DNA from 4 places in the Ferdinandcohnia jepli genome. Region 4 is predicted to be linked to each of the others. Evidence: riboswitches for the same ligand, from Rfam matches in the RefSeq annotation. Region 4 holds a riboswitch; each other region holds the start of a gene.
What was found. A riboswitch is a leader RNA that binds a small molecule or an ion and turns the genes downstream of it on or off. The one in region 4 is predicted to bind S-adenosylmethionine.
Positions count from the first base shown of each region.

Region 1: it holds a riboswitch for S-adenosylmethionine, as region 4 does, so the genes downstream of both, AB3M96_RS05640 (SDR family NAD(P)-dependent oxidoreductase) here and AB3M96_RS16695 (sodium:solute symporter family protein) in region 4, are expected to answer to the same signal.
Region 2: it holds a riboswitch for S-adenosylmethionine, as region 4 does, so the genes downstream of both, AB3M96_RS13115 (methionine ABC transporter ATP-binding protein) here and AB3M96_RS16695 (sodium:solute symporter family protein) in region 4, are expected to answer to the same signal.
Region 3: it holds a riboswitch for S-adenosylmethionine, as region 4 does, so the genes downstream of both, AB3M96_RS05855 (LLM class flavin-dependent oxidoreductase) here and AB3M96_RS16695 (sodium:solute symporter family protein) in region 4, are expected to answer to the same signal.

Region 1 covers NZ_JBFOKR010000004.1:119,868-125,343, reverse strand. The annotation lists gene AB3M96_RS05650 (hypothetical protein) at 1-185, shown strand, start outside; gene AB3M96_RS05645 (Na+/H+ antiporter NhaC family protein) at 334-1,662, opposite strand; gene AB3M96_RS05640 (SDR family NAD(P)-dependent oxidoreductase) at 1,723-2,613, opposite strand; SAM riboswitch class I at 2,631-2,740, opposite strand; gene AB3M96_RS05635 (S9 family peptidase) at 2,858-4,852, opposite strand; gene AB3M96_RS05630 (GNAT family N-acetyltransferase) at 5,098-5,476, opposite strand, start outside.
Region 2 covers NZ_JBFOKR010000011.1:68,996-74,471, forward strand. The annotation lists gene AB3M96_RS13110 (O-acetylhomoserine aminocarboxypropyltransferase/cysteine synthase family protein) at 1-1,319, shown strand, start outside; SAM riboswitch class I at 1,422-1,528, shown strand; gene AB3M96_RS13115 (methionine ABC transporter ATP-binding protein) at 1,722-2,747, shown strand; gene AB3M96_RS13120 (methionine ABC transporter permease) at 2,740-3,444, shown strand; gene AB3M96_RS13125 (MetQ/NlpA family ABC transporter substrate-binding protein) at 3,461-4,300, shown strand; gene AB3M96_RS13130 (YuzK family famiily protein) at 4,846-5,016, shown strand.
Region 3 covers NZ_JBFOKR010000004.1:178,629-184,104, forward strand. The annotation lists gene AB3M96_RS05840 (plasmid pRiA4b ORF-3 family protein) at 1-910, shown strand, start outside; gene AB3M96_RS05845 (VanZ family protein) at 913-1,308, opposite strand; gene AB3M96_RS05850 (M20 family metallo-hydrolase) at 1,421-2,701, opposite strand; SAM riboswitch class I at 2,931-3,041, shown strand; gene AB3M96_RS05855 (LLM class flavin-dependent oxidoreductase) at 3,123-4,175, shown strand; gene AB3M96_RS05860 (ATP-grasp domain-containing protein) at 4,191-5,141, shown strand; gene AB3M96_RS05865 (hypothetical protein) at 5,157-5,476, opposite strand, start outside.
Region 4 covers NZ_JBFOKR010000015.1:94,356-99,831, forward strand. The annotation lists gene AB3M96_RS16680 (nicotinate phosphoribosyltransferase) at 1-464, opposite strand, end outside; gene AB3M96_RS16685 (cysteine hydrolase family protein) at 559-1,107, opposite strand; gene AB3M96_RS16690 (NUDIX domain-containing protein) at 1,174-1,950, opposite strand; SAM riboswitch class I at 2,417-2,532, shown strand; gene AB3M96_RS16695 (sodium:solute symporter family protein) at 2,660-4,270, shown strand; gene AB3M96_RS16700 (OsmC family protein) at 4,284-4,754, shown strand; gene AB3M96_RS16705 (proline dehydrogenase family protein) at 4,796-5,476, opposite strand, start outside.

The DNA of each region.
Region 1 (5,476 bases), on a different contig from region 4:
ATCCAGATGAGGCACCTGAAAAAGTAAAAGAGTTTGATCCATTTCATTTACATCTTAAGGTAAATGAATTTGATACAGAAGCCAAAAGACGAGAACGTGATAATGAGTATAAGTGTTTATACAATGTACTTTTATTCATTAAGAGGCATGCCTACGTATCCAAGCATCTCCAAAAAAAGATATAAATTAAGATTAAATTGGATGTTACATATCGACCTAAATATCAATGGATAAAGCCATTAAGCGTATAACTTAATGGCTTTTATGTTTAATACTATTTATATTTCCTCAATTGAACCTAGGTGTAACAATGATATGCCCCCCATGCCTCACCTACGATACTTTTTTCACTGAATCAGCATTAGGCTGACCTTTGAACTTCGGAAACCCTATTAAAATTGCAATAACTCCACAAACACCAACTAAGATCGGATAAAAAGAGTATGGTACAAGGCTGGCTGGAGAGATGGCAGCTAAACCTGCAGCTGCTAATATTTGCCCACCGTAAGGGATAATCCCCTGGAATGCACATGAGAATAAATCAAGTAAGCTTGCTGACTTACGTGGTTCGATATCGTACTGGTCCGCGATATTTTTAGCAAGAGGACCTGTAATCATAATTGAAATGGTGTTATTGGTTGTTGCCACATCGGTGATACTTACTAAGCTTGCGATTCCGAACTCTGCACCTTTTTTCGATTTAATTCTACTAGTTACAAAGTGTAAGAGATAATCAATTCCACCATTATGCTTAATAAGTCCTACTACACCGCCTATTAAAAGTGCAACAATCGCTAGGTCCTCCATGCTGATGAGGCCATTCCCGATTGATTGTAGGTATCCTGTGAACGTAAAGCCACCTGTTGAAAGCCCGACTATTCCCGCAAACACGATACCGCCAAGTAATACTAAAATAACGTTTAACCCTGCAATTGCTGCTGCGAGAACTGCTAGATATGGTAGTACCTTTACGATTTCAAATGAATGGTCTCCACTAATGCTTGCACTGTTACCTGAAGTAAGTATAAATAGGATAATTGCTGTAATAATTGCCCCAGGTAGCACAATTAAAAAGTTAACCTTGAACTTATCACTCATTTTCGTTTTTTGAGTTCGAACAGCAGCGATTGTTGTATCCGAAATCATTGATAGATTGTCACCAAACATTGCTCCACCAACTACCGTTGCCATTGTAAGAGCCATTGAGATATCAGTTTGTTCAGCAATTCCGATTCCGATTGGTGCTAACGCAACAACAGTCCCCATCGAGGTACCCATTGAAATCGAGATGAAGCATCCAATAACAAACAAACCAACTAGTAAAAGATTTTCTGGTAAAAATGAAAGACCAAGGTTAACAGTTGATTCAACTGCACCCATTTCACGTGCTACACCTGCAAATGCACCTGCCAACACAAAGATAATACACATTAAAATAATATTCGAGTCTCCTGCACTTTTACAAAAAATCTCTATTTTATTAGAAAAGCTTTCTTTACGATTCATAACTAACGCGATAACTGCCGCAACAAGAATTGCAACGTTTAAAGGCAATATCGAAAAGTCCTTTGCAATTACACCTACACCGATAAAAAGCAATACAAAAACAAATAGTGGTAAAAGGGCTAGTAAACTACCCTTATTTACGTTCTGCTCTGACATTCTACGCTCATCTCCTCTTTTACTGTTTACTTTTATACTTTCTTTTATCTAAAGAGCCACCTAGGACATTGTCATGCCGCCGGTTACATTTATTCCTTGCCCCGTCATATAATCGGAAAACCTTGAAGCCAAGAAAATCACCACATTTGCCACATCTTCAGGTTTTGCTGTTCGGCCAAGTGGTACTTGTGATATATCCTCCATTTCAATTGCATGGGCGTCTAAACCTCTTAACTCCCCGCCAATTACACGCTCTCTTCGCTTCATATCTGTTTCAACTATTCCAGGGCAAACCGCATTTACATTGATTTGGTGTTTTGCTAATTCAATTCCCATTACCTTTGTAAAACCTAAAACGGCATGCTTAGACGCAACATAGCTTCCCATTAATCGATAGCCATTCTTACCTGCTTGTGAAGCGATGTTGATAATTTTTCCGCCTTGACCCTGTTCGATAAGATAGTGAGCGACGGCTTGGCTCCAGAGATACACGCTTTTTGCATTCACATCCATAACCCGCTCCCAGTCCGCTTCTTTTATGTCTACAACATAATCCATTGAGGATACTCCTGCGTTGTTGACCAGAATGTCTAATCGTCCAAAGTGTTTTATCGTTTTATCTACAAATTCCTGGACGAGATCACTCTGGGTGATGTCACCTTGTAAATATAGTAGATTTTTAGATTGTGATTCAGGCGGTGAGGCAAGATCGATGACAGCCACTTGTGCACCACATTCAAGCAAGGCATCAACGATCGCTTTACCAATCCCCTTGGCACCACCAGTGACAATTGCCACTTTTCCTGTCAAATCCATAACATACATATCACTACCTCCTTTCTCTTCACCAACTATTTCAATCGTTTTAATCAGAATTGAACGTGAGAAGTTTTCAAAATCTACGTTCCATGAACATAAAAATGCCTCTCTAGATAGAGAGGCATTAATCAACTATAGAAGCTGCGCCTCTCTTATCTTTCAAAACAAACGTTTTGCAGGATTTAGCACCTTTTCATGTGTCAACATGAACGGTTGCCGGGTTTCGTCGGGCCAGTCCCTCCACCACTCTTGATAAGAGAATATACAAAAATATTAAACTAATTTTATTGTTTTTAAGTTTAAATGATACTACCTAAAAATGTCAATGAAAATAATTCGCGTTAATAAGACAAGTACCTGTCGTCCCATCACAAAATTACAGTCTCTCGTCAAACCACCCAATCAAATGATTCAAACGCTCTTGACGGTGTTTCGGCTTACCTGAACGAGATAGGTCATGGTTTTCGTCAGGGAAGCGGACGAATTTAGTATCTACACCTAATCGCTTAAGCGCAATATACCACTGCTCAGCTTGCTCCATTGGACAACGTAGATCCTGTTCACTGTGCAGAATAAGTGTTGGCGTTTTAACATTGCGTGCATATGTTAACGGCGAAACCTTCAATAACTTCTCCACATCATCCCATAAATCCGCATGTCCATGCTGCCACTCTGTGAAAAAGAACCCAATGTCACTTGTTCCATAGAAGCTGTGCCAGTTACAAATACTACGTTGTGTAACAGCTGCTTTGAAACGGTCTGTACGAGTTACGATCACGTTCGTCATATATCCACCATAGCTTCCGCCAGTAACAAAAAGGTTATCTTGGTCAATGAAGCTATATCTAGTTAACGCATAGTCAACTCCAGCCATGATATCTTCGTAATCCATGCCGCCGTAATCACCGATCACCGCATTTACAAAATCATGACCATAGCCATGGCTTCCTCTTGGATTTGTGTAAAGCACTACATACCCCTTTGATGCCATTAATTGCATTTCATGGTGTAACCCATTTCCATATGCAGTTGCTGGACCACCGTGAATTTCAAGGATCATCGGATATGTTTTTCCGTCTTCAAAACCATATGGCTTTAGTATCCAACCCTCGATATCCTTGCCATCTGTGCTCTTGTAAAAGAAGTTTTCAGGCGTGCTTAAATGCACCTCACTATATAACTCTTTGTTCCAATCAGTTAGCTTCGTTACATTTTTCACATTGTTCAGGTCTTGCGTTACAACATCTCCAGTTGAGTGTGGATTTCCTAGAACAAGAACAGCTAGGTCTTCACTTACAATGTCGTAAGAAGTAACGTTCGCTACTGATGGAGAAAGTGCAGCTGATACTTCGCCTTCAAGATTCACCTTAAACAACTGGCAGTCCCCGCCAACTGTTGCCGAGAAGTAAATGCCAGTGCTCGTAGAATCCCAGATTAAACGTGACTCTGCAGTATCATACTTCGCATCAACACCTACTAGATTCCCAACTGTATAATCAAACTGCTCTGTTAGGTTCTTCAACTCACCTGTTTCAACTGAGAATAGAAGCACATTTGTATTCCCTTGGCTTCTTTCCCCACGTGTATGCCCCGCTACTGCAAGCCACTTTCCATCCGGTGATACAGAAGGTGCCATTAAGTAACCATTTCCTTGATAAAATAACGTCTCTACCTTTGAAGCAATATCGTATTTCCAGATTGCTGGCAGATAGCCCCATTCTTTATCTTCAGCCTTTGTTGCAATATAGAATAAGCTTTTTCCATCAGGAGTAAAACGCACCTGACCGAAATCATATTCTCCGTCAGTTACCTTTGTATATGACTTTGTTTCAACATCAAATAAATAAACATGCTTGCGATCCTCACCGTAAATACCAACTCCATCACCTTTGTAACGAAGTCTAGTAATTACTTTTACATCGCTTTTTTCTTCCTTTTTCTCTTCATCTTTATCAGTGGAAAGCTTTAATTCTCCGCTCACTGTAACAGCTAACTGCTTTCCGTCCGGAGACCAAACGAATTCGCCAACACCCTGTTTCACATCTGTCAGCTGAACCGCTTCCCCACCATCAGTATGTAATAGCCAAACCTGATTTTTACCAGTACGGTTTGAACGGAATGCAAGCGCGCTACCATCCGGAGACCACTTTGGAGCAGCATCCTTCACTAAACTATCCTTTGAAAAATGGTACGTAAACTGTCTACCTTCACCGTTTAAGTCTGTTACATAAATATGAGAATAATAGCCATCCTTCTCTGTATCCACCTGCGTTAACACATACGCAACTCTGTCCTTACTCGGAGAAACCTGAGGATCTCCCACATATTTGAACTTATTCAAGTCTTCTGCAGTAATCGGTCGTTTTGTCATGTTCCATACCTCCATATGTAAAAAATCTATGAATCTATCATAACATTTCGAGTAACGAAATAAAACGAATTTTTTCAATAATTCTGTCAGTGGAGTTTCCACACAGATAATTTCTGCTATTACTCAATTAACGTTCCGCTTTTTTCCAAACCCCACTTCTTCATTAAGTGATTTACCTAATGAAAAAGGAACACAAACAAACCTATTTGCAATAATCAAATAGGTTTGTTTATGTTTATTTCTACTCAACTGATCTCCATCTCATAATAAGGCTCTTCCTGATTTGTATCTTCAAACCACTTCATTCCCTTATAGGTAAAACCAATCTTTTCTAAAATCTTTAAAGACCCTGCATTCTTCAAATCAGCAGAGGCATATATCTTCCCTACATTTGGCACCTTTTTAGCATAATCAATGCAGGCTGCAGCAGCTTCTGATGCGTAGCCCTTACCCCAACTAGCTTTTGCAAAATGGTATAGTAACTCAACCGTTTCAAGAGAAGTTCGCACATTAAAGCCTGCTGCTCCAATGACTCTACCGGACTCTTTTTCTACAACCCCATATACCGAAAGGCCTTTTGCAGCATGGCAATCCCCATATGATTTCAGTACTTTTGGTAAGATC
Region 2 (5,476 bases), on a different contig from region 4:
GTGAAAATCAAAAAAAGTATAGACCAGAAACGGTAGCTATTCACGGTGGTCTTGTAGCAGATCCTGTTACGGGAGCGAGAGCGGTTCCGATTTATCAATCAAATGCTTATAAATTTAATAATACAGAACATGCCGCAAACCTATTTGGTTTAAAAGAAAATGGATATATATATACTCGCATCCATAATCCAACAGTGACAGTTTTTGAAGAAAGAGTTGCTCAATTAGAGGGCGGAGTTGGTGCATTAGCAGTTGCAAGTGGAATGGCAGCTATAACAACTGCTATTCTAAATATTGCGGGTGCTGGGGACGAGATTGTATCAGCATCAACACTATATGGGGGTACATATAACCTATTCGCAAATACACTTCCTAAATATGGAATAAAAACAACATTTGTAGACCCTTCAAATCCAGAAAATTTCCGTCAAGCAATTACTCCTAATACAAAGGCTGTATTTGCAGAAACAATTGGTAATCCAAGTTTAGATGTTCTTGATATTGAGTCAGTAGCGAATATTGCGCATGAAGCAGGGATTCCACTTTTAATTGACAACACCTTTGCAACTCCTTATCTCTGCAGACCTATCGAACACGGAGCAGATATTGTCATCCATTCTGCAACGAAATGGTTGCTAGGTAATGGAACGACATTAGGTGGGATCATCGTAGATGGTGGTAATTTTGATTGGAATTCACCTAAATTCCCAGGTTTCACAACCCCTGATCCGAGCTATAATAATTTAGTTTATGCCGAGGCACTTGGACCTGTCGCTTATATTATAAAAGCCAGGGTTCAGCTTCTACGTGATCTTGGGCCATCAATAAGCCCATTTAATGCTTTCCAATTTAATTTGGGACTCGAAACCTTACATGTTCGAATGAAAGAACATATTGAAAATACAAAAAAGGTTGTCACTTATTTAAAAGATCATCCAGGCGTTGAGTGGGTACTATATCCTGGAGAAGAAAATCATCCGAACAAGCAATTAGCAGACAAATATTTATCAAAAGGGGCCGGCGCTGTTGTAGTCTTTGGCATCAAAGGTGGAAGAGAGGCTGGTCAAAAGCTAATAAATAGTGTTGAATTATGGTCACATGTAGCCAATGTAGGAGATGCAAAGAGTTTAATTATTCATCCTGCAAGTACAACGCATCAACAACTTGGACCAGAAGATCTAAAAGCATCAGGTGTAACTGAGGATTTGGTTCGATTATCTGTAGGAATTGAAAATATAGAGGATATACTTGAAGATTTAGAACAAGCAATTGAAGTAGCAAATGGAACAACGTCGAAAAAATCTGTACCTACTGTGTAGTTTCTTTTTGAGAAAAAAATTTGTTGACACCTTTTTTTGCTAATGATAAAATCACAAATGTCGCTATAGCAACATAATGAAAAAGTGAATATATAAATGTGACTCTTATTTAGAGTGGTGGAGGGAAGTGCCCTATGAAACCCAGCAACCGTCAACGTCCGTTGAAAAGGTGCCAATTCACACAAAGCTTATGCTTTGAGAGATGAGAGGAAGGTTATTTAGATATCTATGCCTTTCTGCTCTTTTGCAGAAAGGTATTTTTGTTTTAGTAAAGTAGCTGAAAAGACAGGCTGACACCCTAATTGTAAATAAAGGTAACCGGATTATAATGGCGGGAGTTTACTTTATCAGTTATTTACATAAACTAAGCTTAGTTTTTTCTGAATAGAAGGTGTGACAAACGTGATATCACTAACAAATGTTAAAAAAGTCTATAACTCAAAGAATAATTCAGTAACAGCTGTGAATAATATCAATTTGCAAATTAATGAAGGCGAAATATTTGGCATAATCGGTTATAGTGGTGCAGGTAAAAGTTCCTTAATTCGCTTACTGAACGGACTTGAAACACCAACCGAAGGAACAATTACAGTTGCGGGACATGATATAACCTCTATTAAGGGGAAGAATCTTCAAAATGCACGGAAAGAAATTAGTATGATCTTCCAGCATTTCAATTTACTTTGGTCGAGAACTGTGAGAGAAAACATATCATTTCCACTTGAGATTTCAAAGGTTCCCAAAACCGAACGAGATAAAAGAGTTTCCGAACTCATTAAATTAGTAGGCTTAGAAGGAAGAGAAGATGCATATCCTTCACAACTTAGTGGAGGACAGAAGCAAAGAGTCGGTATCGCTCGTGCACTTGCAAATAATCCAAAGGTTTTACTTTGTGATGAAGCTACTTCTGCTCTAGACCCACAAACAACTGACTCAATACTTGACCTGCTCGTGGATATTAATGAGCGATTAGGGTTAACGATTGTATTAATCACGCATGAAATGCATGTTATACGTAAAATTTGCCATCGGGTCGCTGTAATGGAGGAAGGCAGATTTGTTGAACAAGGGAAGGTACTTGATGTGTTTAAAAAACCTCAGGCTAACATTACAAAACGTTTTGTTCAACAGGTAACAGAGCCAGAGGAAACAAAAGAAACGATTGAACACTTGTTACATCAGTATCCTAACGGACGGGTTATTCAATTAACTTTTGTTGGCGAAACTGCTGAAACACCATTAATTACACGTTTAATCCGTGATTTCAATATTGAAGTTAACATTCTGCAGGGGAAGATTTCTCAAACACAAAGCGGTTCATATGGGACTTTGTTTATTCATATTGATGGTGAGATGAATGAAGTGAATTCGTCAATCGATTACATTCGTCAACAGCAGGTAGAAGTCGAGGTGATCGAAAATGCTTGAGAAGTTATATGAACTCTTTAAATGGGAAAAACAAGTGGAAGACCTGGAAAAGTTAAAATGGGACGACCTATGGGAAGCAACGCTTGAAACACTATATATGACATCTATATCAGTAGTAGCAACATTTATTATCGGCTTGTTTCTAGGCTTGGTTTTATTTTTAACTGATAAAGGAAATGCATGGGAAAATCGTTATATAAATGGTTTTGTATCAGCGATTGTAAATATTTTTAGATCAATTCCATTTATTATTTTACTTGTTCTACTAATTCCGTTTACTAAAATTATCATGGGTTCTATGTTAGGCCCAAATGCAGCATTTCCATCTTTAATTATTGGTGCGGCACCCTTTTACGCAAGAATGGTAGAAATTGCACTACGCGAAATCGATAAAGGTGTTATTGAAGCATCGCATTCTATGGGAGCTACTAATAGCACTATTATCTATAAGGTATTAATTCCGGAATCATTACCTGCACTTATCTCAGGTATTACTGTAACTGCTATTTCGTTAATTAGCTTTACAGCGATGGCGGGGGTTATTGGAGCAGGAGGATTGGGACATTTTGCTTATCTTTATGGGTTCCAAGGAAATAAACCTATCATTACTTTTATTGCTACAGTAGCAATCGTAATCTTGGTATTCATCATTCAATTTTTGGGTGATTTCTTTACAAAATATACAGACAAGAGATAACAGGAGGAGTACTAACATGAAAAAGTGGTTTTTACTATTATTAGTTGGTTTATTATCATTAACTCTAGCTGCTTGCGGTGGAAATGATGAAGCAGGAGAACAAGGAACAGAAGGAACGAACGAAAATAAAAAGTTGGTAGTTGGCGCATCTGCAGTTCCACATGCTGAAGTATTAGAAAAAGCAAAAGAGCTTTTAAAGGAAAAGGGAATTGACCTTGAGATAGAAGTTTTTACTGATTATATTTTACCTAATGTTGCTTTACACGAAAAAGAAATCGATGCAAACTATTTCCAAACGCCAGGTTATTTAGCATTACAAATGGAAGATAACCCAGACTTTGATTTTGTTAGTGTTGGTGAAATTCACAAAGAACCAATTGGTATTTACTCAAAGGAATTTAACAATTTAAACGAGCTACCTGATGGCGCGAAAATTATTATGAGTAATTCATTTAGTGACCACGGTCGTATCTTACCAATTTTTGAAAGAGAAGGCATTATTACTCTTAAAGAAGGTGTAGGAGACCAAGCGAGAGTGGAAGACATCGTTGATAATCCGAAAAATCTTGATTTTTCTACTTTAATTGAAGCGAAATTACTAGCATCTTCTTTTGAAAATGGTGAAGGTGACGCAGTTGTTATCAATACAAACTATGCACTTGAAGGCGGAGTAAACATTGCTGAAGATGGTATTGCATTTGAAGGCGATGATGTTGTACCTGCAAACCTAATTGTAATTAATAAAGGCGATGAAGAACGCGAAGAAATAAAAGCATTAGTAGAAGTTTTAAAATCAGATGAAATTAAACAGTTCATCAAAGAAGAATATGCGGGTGCTGTAATTACAGTTGAATAAATTATGTGAAGAGAAGCTTATTACTAGCTTCTCTTTTTTTAGTCTCTTATGAGGGTACTCATTGTATTTTAGTACCCTCACTAAGTAAAAAGAGCAGCCCGAGGTCACTCATAGAGGAGATGAAAGCCCTCATAAAGTAAAAAGACAACATGAGGTCACTCATAGAAGAGAAGAAAGCCCTCATGAAGTAAAAGGAGCAGCCCGAGGTCACTCATAGAGGAGATGAAAGCCCTCATGAAGTAAAAGGACAACATGAGGTCATTCACAGTTGAGTTTTAAAGCCCCCCCCAGCAGCAGAAGAAATCCACCATGAGATCCACACGAACTTTTTATATCTAGATTAAACCTAAGTATTCACTAGAATTTATAAGGTATTTTAACAATCATTATTGTAAGGTCATCATTATTATTCAAAATGAATTAGGAGACCCGATTATCCCTGATTACTGACTTTGAGGTATTTTTGGGTACCTGTTATTATTTTAATTGTGCTAACAAAAAAGCCGAAAAAACGAAGGGATTGGTTCATTATCAGTCGAATACACTTGAATTATACGACGGAGATGGAAAAGGCAATGCATCAGGCTCATGGGATTGGCTATGAGACTTACAGTCGTAAATTTAAGGAACGTTTAAGGGTCGAGTTGAAAAGGGAAAAGGAATACCAAAAGGGAAGAATGATAGTCGCTGAATATGATCGAAGATTACACGTTTAATCATATATTGTACTTTCAAAACCAGTGTCCACCATACACTGGTTTTTCGTATTAATGTAAGAACATCATTTTGAGTAATAAGGAAATTAGTTTTCTAGAACGACCAGCAATCATCGAATCATAATCAGTGTATCGAGGAAACTCCTCCCTCACCATATATTATAGAATGTTTTCATTTATTATGTGAAAAATAAGCCCATGGTTATGTGTCTTAGTTACATAGGTTTCATTACTATGGCTTACCTGAGAATGATAAAACAGTTTTTTGTCGCAACGAAACATATTTTGCAGAATACAGGACTTTTAATTGATAATGCAAAAATAAAAAAATCAATTAGCATACACAAGTTGTAAAGGTTGATATCACTTTTAATTTGTTATAAGATTGTAATGAGAATAGAATGAGAATAAAGCTTTGACTTTATTTGGCGAATAAGAGGTTATTTTCTCTCTTAAACGC
Region 3 (5,476 bases), on a different contig from region 4:
ATATGCTATTGTCTTTTACGGACTAAAAGCAAAAGACTTCAAACAGTTAGCTAAACTTTTACTGCAGGGGATTCGGAAAACATTTGAGGCAGAACGGATTAAGGAGGAAGTTATTGATAAGTATCTCCTTCATTCAGAAACAGTTTCTTTTGTAAAAACCAAGAATCGGACATGCGTTTCTAGAATGAATAGAGCCTGTGAAACTGTTCAATTTTTGGGCGATCGTTTAGAACCAGAAAACTTAATTCAAATAGACATGAGTATGAGAATAAGCAAACTTTTAGCAGGAGAAGGAAAAGGGTATATTACCCCGAATGAAGAGATGTATAAAGACCTTGAAGAATTTGTGGGTACCCGCATTTTTACTTCACGTGCTGCTCAATTAAAAATTACATTGAAGTTACGTAATTATCAGGTTTGGCGCAGGCTGGTAGTACCATTGAATATGACATTTAACGACTTACATAACAGTATACAATCAGCTTTTAATTGGAGGAATTATCATCTTCATAAATTTACAATACTGGATCAAAAAAAGAATTCGATTGCAAATCTCAGATTTGATTTAGAGACATCGAATAACGCAAAAGACACATCAGCGAATCTGTCAGAATATATACCGACTTATCATTCACTAATCTATACCTATGATTTCGGCGATAATTGGGAGCATCACATCGAGTTCGAAAAAATTATCGAGGATTATGATTTCAAATATCCGACCTGTTTAGACGGAGAAGGAAATGCTCCACCAGAGGATGTAGGTGGGGAACCGGGATTTCAACACTTTTTAACCGTCATTGGAGACCCTGCTCATCCTGAACATCACGACATGACTGAATGGGCACGTATCCAAAGGTATGAGAAGTTTGCTCTTAGGGAAATTAACTGGAAGTTGAAAAAGTTATAATTCTAAAAAAATGGTCTTTCATTTATCAACCATAACCCTATTAAAAATGGAATAGGAAAAATGTAGAAGATCACATTAAATTGTGGGGATGGCTGTCCCTTCTTTTTTACTAAAAGAGAAGAGAGTAAAAAAGGGATACCTAAACCAGTTGTTGTGCCAAGTAAATTAGCAATAGCGTCTAAAAATTCTGCACTTCGCTCTGGAAGAAAATATTGCCTATACTCTTCAAAAAGTCCTAGTAAAATCAGATATAGCCATACAATTCCCAGACTTTTTCTTACGTGGTATTTATTAATAACCACTAAGCAAACCAAACCGAGAATAAATGAAACAACGAAGAATAGCAGGAAATGTCCCACCTTGTCCATTCCAAATACAAGTTCATAATTTATTTTCATATCTTCCTCACCCATTAGTGAGTTTGGTCAACCCGGGAAGAACATAAACCTATTGGTTATTAGTGGGTAAAAAGAGAATGGAAAAATAAGATTCCATTCTCTTTTTTCATGATTATCTATAAGTCTCCAAAAAATCCTTCAACACATGAACCGCCTGCACACAATCCCCCAAAGTCGACCACTCGGCAGGATTATGACTAATCCCATCCTTACTCTGTACAAAAATCATCGCAACCGGAAGTTTACGCCCAACCACCATTGCATCATGCCCGGCACCGCTTGGTAAATAAGCCGGTTCTATCCCTTGGGCTTTAACCGAGTTAGCCAGTTTTTCCTGCATGTCCTCACTGATTGGAACGGGTGCCTCCCGGAAGGTTTCTTCTACTTCTAGTTCGATGTTGTGGTTGTTGCAAAGAGTGTGCGCCTTGTCGATGACAAGTTCGACTAGTTTGTCGCGCGTATCCTTTTGGATATCACGAATATCAACAGTTAAACGAACCTCACCTGGAATAACATTTACCCCATTAGGAAATACATCAACCTTGCCAACAGTCGCAACTGCAGAAGAGCTCACTTGCTGAGGGAGCGCTTGTACCTCATATATAAATTGGCTGGCAGCAACAAGAGCATCTTGTCGATCATTCATTGGAGTGTTGCCTGCATGACCGGCTTGTCCTTTAAACGTCATCTTCAACCAGCATGGTCCTGCAATTCCGGTCACAATTCCTACAGATGTGTTTGCATTTTCAAGTCTTTTACCTTGTTCAATATGTATTTCAACAAAGGCTTCTAGTTTGTCGAGGTCTCTTTTTGAAGTGAAAAAGGAATCTGTAGTGAGGCCAATACTTTCTAACACCTCGCTAAAAGGGACTCCGTTTATATCCTTTTTAGGAAGTAAATCCTCTGGTTTTGCCTCACCAATCATCGACATGCTGCCACTAAAGCCACCGTTAAAACGTGCACCTTCTTCGTCGGTAAAAATGACGACTTCGTAAGGTCTTTCTGGAGTGTATCCGGTTTGTTTCCAAGCTTCTGCAACCTCTAGTGCAGCAAGCACACCAAGTGGTCCGTCAAAATGTCCGCCATTTGGCACACTGTCTACATGGGATCCAGATATTAGTGCCGGTAACTCTGGGTTTTTACCTTCAAGGCGGCCAAACACATTTCCGGCACCGTCAACAGTTACTTCAAGTCCTGCTTCGGTCATCCATTTTTTGACGAGGTCCTTTGCTGCCTTTTCTTCTTCTGAAAAGCCAATCCGGTACGAACCGCAGTCTGGTGTGAGTCCAATCTCGGAAAGAGCCGCTAATCTTGTGGCCAAGCGCTCACCCCTTACGCCGTTTTTGTTTAATGATTTATCGTAATCTACTATGAGTTTTTCATACAGGTTCATCTGAATTCTCCTTTTTTGTGGTTTGCAATTTAAGCATTGTTCAATTAATGTACCTATTATGCAATTAATAAGACTATCCTGCAATCATAATTGTGACTTAACGAGAAACTCTATTCAGTAATTCAATAAGATTACTCGGTTTACTACATTAGCTAACAAAAACTTTTTTGTTGAACTTTTCTGATAGATAAAGTATGATAACATTACGAATTACGAAATAAATAGTGTCTTCTTATTACGAGAGGTGGAGGGAAATGGCCCTTTGAAGCCTCGGCAGCGGGTTCTAGATTCATAGAATACTGTGCCAATTCCATCAAACTTGATGTTTGAGAAATAAGAAGGGGTCGACGTTACATACAAACCTCTTCTTTTTGAAGAGGTTTTTTATTTTATCTAGAAACAGCATGAGGAGATGAGTGGAGTGAAGTATGGTTTTTGGTTACCGATTTTTGGTGGGTGGTTACGAAATGTGGAGGATGAGAACATGCCACCGACCTTTGCTTATGCAAAGGAAGTGATTCAAGCGGCGGAAAAATGGGGCTATGATACAACCTTAATTGCTGAATTATATTTGAATGATATTAAGGGTCCCGAGCATGATTCCCTTGAGGCTTGGTCAACTGCGGCAGCACTTGCAGCAGTTACGGAAAAAATTGAAATTATGACAGCGGTCCGTCCTGGATTCCACAACCCTGCTGTAACAGCAAAAATGGCTGCGAACATTGATCATATAAGCAATGGAAGGTTTACGTTGAATGTCGTTTCTGCTTGGTGGGAAGAAGAAGCCCGTCAGTACAACGGTATTTTTACAGCACATGATGAGCGTTATGACCGCACGCTAGAGTTTATCGATGTTGTGAAAGGACTATGGACAGAAGAAACTTTCTCATATGATGGCAAGTTTTACAATATCCAAAATGCGAAGCTTGCTCCAAAGCCAGTTCAACGTCCTAACCCGGTTTTATATGCAGGCGGCGAAAGTCCAAAGGGTAAAGAAGTAATCGCTTCAGTCATGGACGCTTATGTGATGCATGGTGGAACAGTTGAAGAAATTGATACGAAAATCACGGATATGAAAAATAGACGAAAAGCCTTGAACAAAGACGACTTCCAATCCTTTGGAATGGCAGCGTACGTGATTTGCCGCGATACAGAGGAAGAGGTTCAGGAGGAACTTCGTCGTATCACGGATGTAAAAGATACTAGCGGATACGCGGGATTCAAGGATTTCACAAGTAAATCTCAATTAGAGCAGCAAATTCAGTTGCAGGATTATTCCGTTTCAAACAGAGGCTTGCGTCCAAACTTAATCGGAACACCGGAACAAATTGCGGAGCGCATTTTAGCATATGAAGAGGTTGGATTAGACTTATTACTACTTCAATTTTCACCACAGCTAGAAGAAATGGAACGCTTTGCTCGTGATGTAATGCCACTTGTAGAAGCGAAACGAACTCAAAAACTAGAAGCTTAAAAAGGAGTGGAAGCAATGAGTAAAATATATGTAATTCATGAAAATGATGAATGGACACAGCACTTAGTAAAGCGCCTAGAAGAACTAAATCTTCCGTATGAGTTGTGGCATCTGGATCAGGGAACAGTGGACTTATCCGAGGCACCGCCGGAAGGTGTATTTTATAGTAGAATGAGCGCATCTTCTCATACGCGCGGTCATCGATATGCACCTGAATTAACGAGTGCAGTTCTTGCATGGTTAGAAGCGCACGATAGAAAAGTGTTTAACGGATCGCGTGCACTGCAGTTAGAAGTTAGTAAGGTTCAGCAATACCTTGAGTTGAATCGTTATGGTGTAAAAACACCGAAAACAGTTGCGGCAGTTGGAAAAGAACAAATTCGTGAAGCGGCAGCGAAGTTTGCAGGTGCACCATTTATTACAAAACATAACCGTGCTGGAAAAGGACTTGGAGTTCAATTGTTCTATTCATTAGAAGCACTAAATGAGTATCTTGAAGGACCGACTTTTGAGGAGCCGGTTGATGGAATTACGCTTATTCAAGAGTACATCCAATCACCAGAACCATATATCACCCGTTGCGAATTTGTTGGCGGCAAGTTTGTGTATGCGGTTCGAGTCGACACATCTGAAGGCTTTGAACTATGCCCGGCAGACGCATGCCAAATCGGAGACCTTTTCTGTCCAGTTGGCGAAGAAGTACCAACGAAACCTAAGTTCCAAATCGTTGAAAACTTTGCAGATCCTATTTTAGAAAGGTATGAGCAGGTTCTAGCTGCAAACGACATTCACATTGCTGGCATCGAGTTTATCCGTAACAGCGAGGGCGAAATTTTCACATATGACATCAATACAAATACCAATTACAACTCAGACGCGGAGGATGCTGCCGGTAAGTTTGGTATGCTTGAGGTTGCAACGTTTTTAGGGAAAGAGTTGGAGAAGTTGGCTGGAGTAGAGGTGTAAAAAAAGGGAAGTTGCCTACTGGTAACTTCCCTGAACATCTAATGCCTTTTTCAATAATTCATTTTTCTTTTCTTCATACTTTTTCTTATAAGGCAGGGCTTCCTCTTTTGAGTGTCCATTAACTACTAACTCATTCTCTAGCTCGGTATAGAGCGCGTAGAATAACTCATCGGTTTCTTTTTCTAACGTCTTGAATTCGTTATAGTAGGTACCCATCACTTGCAAAACTGCCACTCCATCAGCTGATTCTTCGATAAAATCTGCCTTCGCTCGTTTGAGTAGCTCTTTGGCTTTCTTCTTTGTGTCTTTTTCAAGAATAGTAAATTCACTATCAT
Region 4 (5,476 bases):
GCCACCTCATCCCCAACAACCTGTTTAATACGAGATGCCTTTGTCGCAATTAATGTTTGATAGTTAATGATATTTAAAATAGGTGTCTCCACAAGCTGAACCTCTACGATAGGTCCTTCAATTCTAATCAATGGTTCATTCGCAAAAACAAGTTCTCCTTCTCTCATGGAACGAACTGTCCCTGTAAAACGAAGTTCTTTTAGATACTCTAGGAAATCGTCCTGGTAACCTTCTTCACGCAAATACTCGATATCACTTTCCGTGAACTTAAAATTCTTTAAAAAATCAATGATTCTCTCAAGCCCTGCATAAACCGCATATCCATTACCAAAAGGAAGCTTACGAAAATTCACCTCAAAAACCGCTCTACGATTATGAACCCCTTCCCTCCAATATGTCTCAGACATATTAATCTGATACAAATCCGTGTGTAACGCCAAACTATCATCTCTATACTGACTCATTATAATAACCTCCAATTTGGGACACAGGGACAGGTTCCCTGTCCCTGTTTTCATTCTTAGGTGGGACAAGGGACCTGTCCCTCTGACCCACTTTCTATAATACTTCTGCGCCGATTGAGCTTTTAAAGTGTCCTAACGCCCATTCATGGCCAGTTTGATTAAAGCTTGCTACTGCTTTCGAATGCACCACAATTTTGAAGCCTCTGTTGTAGGCATCAACAGCAGTGTGAAGCACACAAATGTCGGTACATACGCCTACAAGATGTACTTCTGTAATTCCACGTTCACGTAGTTTTAGCTCAAGGTCTGTTCCAGCGAATGCTGAATATCTTGTTTTATCCATCCAATATACATTTGGATTTGCTTGTTGATCATTGAATACCCCTTGCAGTTTCCCATACAACAATCTCCCTGATGTATCCTCAATATTATGGGGGGGAAATAATTTCGTTTCAGGGTGTCGGTGATCACCTTCTTTATGAAGGTCAATTGCAAAGACTACATAATCGTTGTTAGAGATAAATTCTTCTGTAATACTCACAATCTCATTTTCAATCTGCTGACCCGGTTCGCCACAGGTTAACGCACCATCTGATGCAACAAAATCATTTGTATAATCAATATTTATCAATGCCTTTTTCATTAGTATTCCTCCTAATCTTAGTAAACATTAATAATTAACATATTGTTAAATGTACGTTTCAAAAAATTAGTATCTAGCTGTATATATTGGTTTAACTACATCCATATCAATAAATTCATAAAGCTGTGTTGGTGCTTTGGATGTACGCTGTGTCTTTTTCCCTGGAACAAGCTTGATAAATGGCAGAGTTTTTATTTTTCTAGCAAAACTTTGCTCACTTGCTATTGCAGGATCATCAGTCACAGTTAGTAATACCGCTTGTAGTTCAGAGTACGTAAATTGTGTCGGTAAAAATCTTTTTGCCACTGTTGTTTGCAGTAGGTCATTGGTAATCATCGCAATCGCATCTTTAATAATCTCAACATGATCGAATGCAAGCTCCAATGACAGAACCTCATCTAGTGCAAATAATTTCACATCTGCTGCATCGTCATTTGCTTTTCGTTTGGATAAACTATGCTCTGGGACAATCGCATAATGGGCGTTTGTGATAATCCAGCCTCTTGGATCTCTACCAGGCTTATCATAGACTCCAAAGTGTTTAATATGAATCCCACCAACACCCGTCTCTTCTTCGAGCTCGCGTTTTGCTGCTTCAAAAGCTGTTTCATCTTCTTGTACAAAACCGCCAGGTAATGCCCACTTCCCTGCTTCAATGTTTGGTTTTCCTTCTGCATTTGTCATTGAGCGTTGTATAAGCATCAGCTTCATTGTCATTTTCGGTGGTTTGTAAACCTCAGCTTTTTCTGAGACAATAGTGAAAACAGCAATATCAGATGTATATCCATCAGGCGTGCGATATTTCTTTACATCATATTGGTTCAATGCTTCTTCGTTCGACATTGTGTTTCCCCTTTTGAAATTAGTATATGTTACTATTAACAAAATGTTAATTGTTAATTATAGTATATCCGAAACTCACCAAAAAAGTCCACATATTCTTTAAAAATTTTTCCCGATATTTGGGATTCGGCAATTACTTGCTCTATGAGTAATTAACTAATAAATATGCTTTAGCAGTTAGTAATTCATTTGCCCTATGAGTGACCAACTGATATGATTGCTTCTCCAGTTGGCAATTCTTAACTCCAATAAACTAACTACTCCCCTTCGTGTATTGCAACCAATAGTAGTTCAAAAACCTACTAGTCCATTTAAGAACACTAGTTAAGCGCAAGATCCAAATTGTGCTTATTTTGGGACTGAACCTGTCCCTCCGTACCACCTAGGTCTTTAGAAAGATTTCTTAAAAATTGTTTGACTTTTCAAATAACACGTTGTAAATTTAGTATTAATTTTATACGGTATATCCTTATCAAGAGCCAGGGGAGGAAATTGGTCCGGTGATCCTGCAGCAACCTCTTATTTTCTACGGAAAATAAAAAGGTGCTACGTCCAACAGACTTATTGTCTGAAAGATGAGGAAGAGATAATAGTACCTCTTCCTCTTGGGAGAGGTTTTTTTATGGCCTCTCACTTGTTTTAATCCAACTAAACACATGAGTTTAGTTTTGATTATTCATATATGCTATAAAATTTAGGAGGCGGTATTATGACAAGTGTTGGGTATTGGTTTATTGGGTTTGCTTTGGTTTACACGTTTTATCTTATCTTTATAAGTCAGATAGCAAAACGGAAGGCAGTTGATGGAAGTGGATTTTTCGTTGGAGGTCGTGGGTTTAATACATTATTAGTCACTGTTTGTATTACAGGTTTATTTTCAGGTTCTTCTTATATCGCAATTTTAGAGCTTAGCTATCTTACTGGTATTTCTGCGATTTGGTATGGTGTAGCGGAAACGATACATGTTTTAATTATTGCACTTGTGTTAATCGCCCCTTTTCGTAAAAAAGCATTGGTTACCATATCTGGGCTTTTAGGTGACCGTTATGGTGAAAAAGTTCGAGGTGTTGCTGGTGCCATCACTGCCTTTACATTCCCGATGTGGTCTGTCGCTACAGCACTAGCTTTTGCATCCGCCCTCTCTGTTTTTACAGGAATATCTCTAATTTGGTCCGTTGCATTAACTGCCCTATTACTCCTTGTATATCTTCAGTTCGGCGGTATGTGGGCAATCGGAATTACACAGTTAAGTAATGTAATTGTCTTTTTCATCATGCTGGGAATCGGTACATATGCCTTTTTCCTTAATCCTGGAATTGATGGACTTAAGACACTCTTTGAAGAAAAACCACAATACGCCTCCCTTGATGGTGCAGGGATCCAAACAATTTTAGCCTGGTTTGGTACTTTCCTTTTTAACGTAATTCTAGCTCAAGCTGCGTTTCAAATGGCTTTGTCCTGTAAAACACCGAAGCAAGGACGCAACGGATTGCTTTATGCTGCGTTACTTGGTATTCCATTAATAATTGGTGCTGTGCTTTTCGGATTAGCTGCTGCACAGGTTGTCCCAAATGAAGGCCGTGGACTAGTAGCAGTTCCAATGTATCTAATGGAAACTCTTCCAGCCCCTCTTGTCGGACTGTTCTTCTTAGGCTTTTGGGCAGCCGCGCTAAGCTGGGGTGCACCTTGCCAATTTTCTGGTGCTACAAGTTTAGGCCGCGATGTTGGAAGTGCCATAAATCAAAAAGCAACGGAAGCGCAATTAATTCGCTATACAAAATGGTCTTTAGTGCTATTAACTCTTTTAATGGTCGGTTTTGCCCTTTTACGGTCAGAGCAGTCCGCCTGGTGGAATGTACTTGCATGGGTTACTAGAAACTCGGCAACTTTTGCACCAGTAGTAGCTGCATTATTCTGGCCAGTTGTAACAAAACGAGCAGCCCTTATTTCACTTTTTACAGGTTCATTATCCGGTTTACTTTGGTATCACCTTAGTGGCTGGGCAGTAAACGACTTTTATTTAAACATCCATCCGGTTTGGATCGGCATGATTGTTAATATCATTACGATAATAATTGCTAGTTTACTTGATACCGCTAGTAAGTGGGAATGGAATGGATCATTTAAAAGTCTGGGATTCTACTCATTTCTCCTTTCATGCACTTTAATTGGTTTTCTAGTCTCAACTTTCTCATTCCTACATCAAAATGGGATTACAGGAATTATCTTAATGCTTATTGTGTCAGGATTTTTTATCAGTTGTATTAGTTTTATAAAAGAGAAAACAACGGTTACAAGACATGTTAGAAAAATAATATAGGAGGCTGGTAGACTTGGGTATTACAACCGATTTACGAAAAATTGATGTAACAACAGTGTGGAAAAAGAACGTTCAAACAGAACAGTTCGTGAGAGGCTTTCAATTTTTAATTGATGAACCTACAAAGATTGGCGGCGACAATGAAGCTCCTACACCATTGGAATATGTATTGGGTGCATTCAACGGATGTATCTTTGTGGTAATCGATTTAGTTGCAAGAGAAATAAATTTTCACTTTGAAAATATTGACATAAAAAGCCTTGCCGTTGTAGATCGGCGTGGACTATTGGGTACTGCAGATGTTTCACCCTACTACCAATCTGTCATAAACGAAATCGTCTTTGAAACTGATGAAACACCAGAGAAACTAGAAGAACTAAAAGAAATCGTACTCAAACGCTGCCCCCTATACAACCTACTAAAAAATGCAGGTGTTGAAATCGAACTAGTTTGGGACATAGCTCCACTGCCCCACCACAAATAAAAAATGGGTCAAGGGACCTGTCCCCTTGACCCATTTTTTATTTATTTTGAGAATAGACTCTTCCAAACTAAGTTTAGGTTTTGTGGGCGTTCAGCTAGTCTTCTCATGAAGTAGCCGTACCAGTCTTTTCCGAATGGAACATAAGTACAGAAGCCGTAGCCTTCGTCGACAAGTTCCTTTTGCATTTCAGAACGGAATCCATATAGCATTTGGAATTCAAATTTATCGTTAGAGATATTGTTATCTTTTACGTATTGTTTGATTTCGTTGATAATGTTATGGTCATGTGTTGCAATTGATGTAAAGCCTGGATGGTGTAGACGTGTTTTAATTAGTTTAATATAGTTTGCATCAATGTCTTCTTTTTTCTGAAGAGATACTTCTTCGTTTTCTTTATAAGCACCTTTTACAAGACGTAGACGCACATTTTTGTAACGTTCGATATCCATTTCAGAGCGGAACAAATATGCCTGAATAACAGTACCGACATTGTCATAGTCTTTTAGTAAATCATCTAGAAGATCGAATGTCATTTGAGCATGACTGTAATCTTCCATATCAATGTTTACAAAGATATCTAATTCCTTTGCAAGTGACATAATCTCTTGCATATTGGCTAAACAAAAATCATAGCTAATATCTAAACCAATTTGAGTAAGTTTTACTGAAAGGTGAGCATCAACATTTGCTTCTTTAATTGCATTAAGCGTTTCCAAGATGTT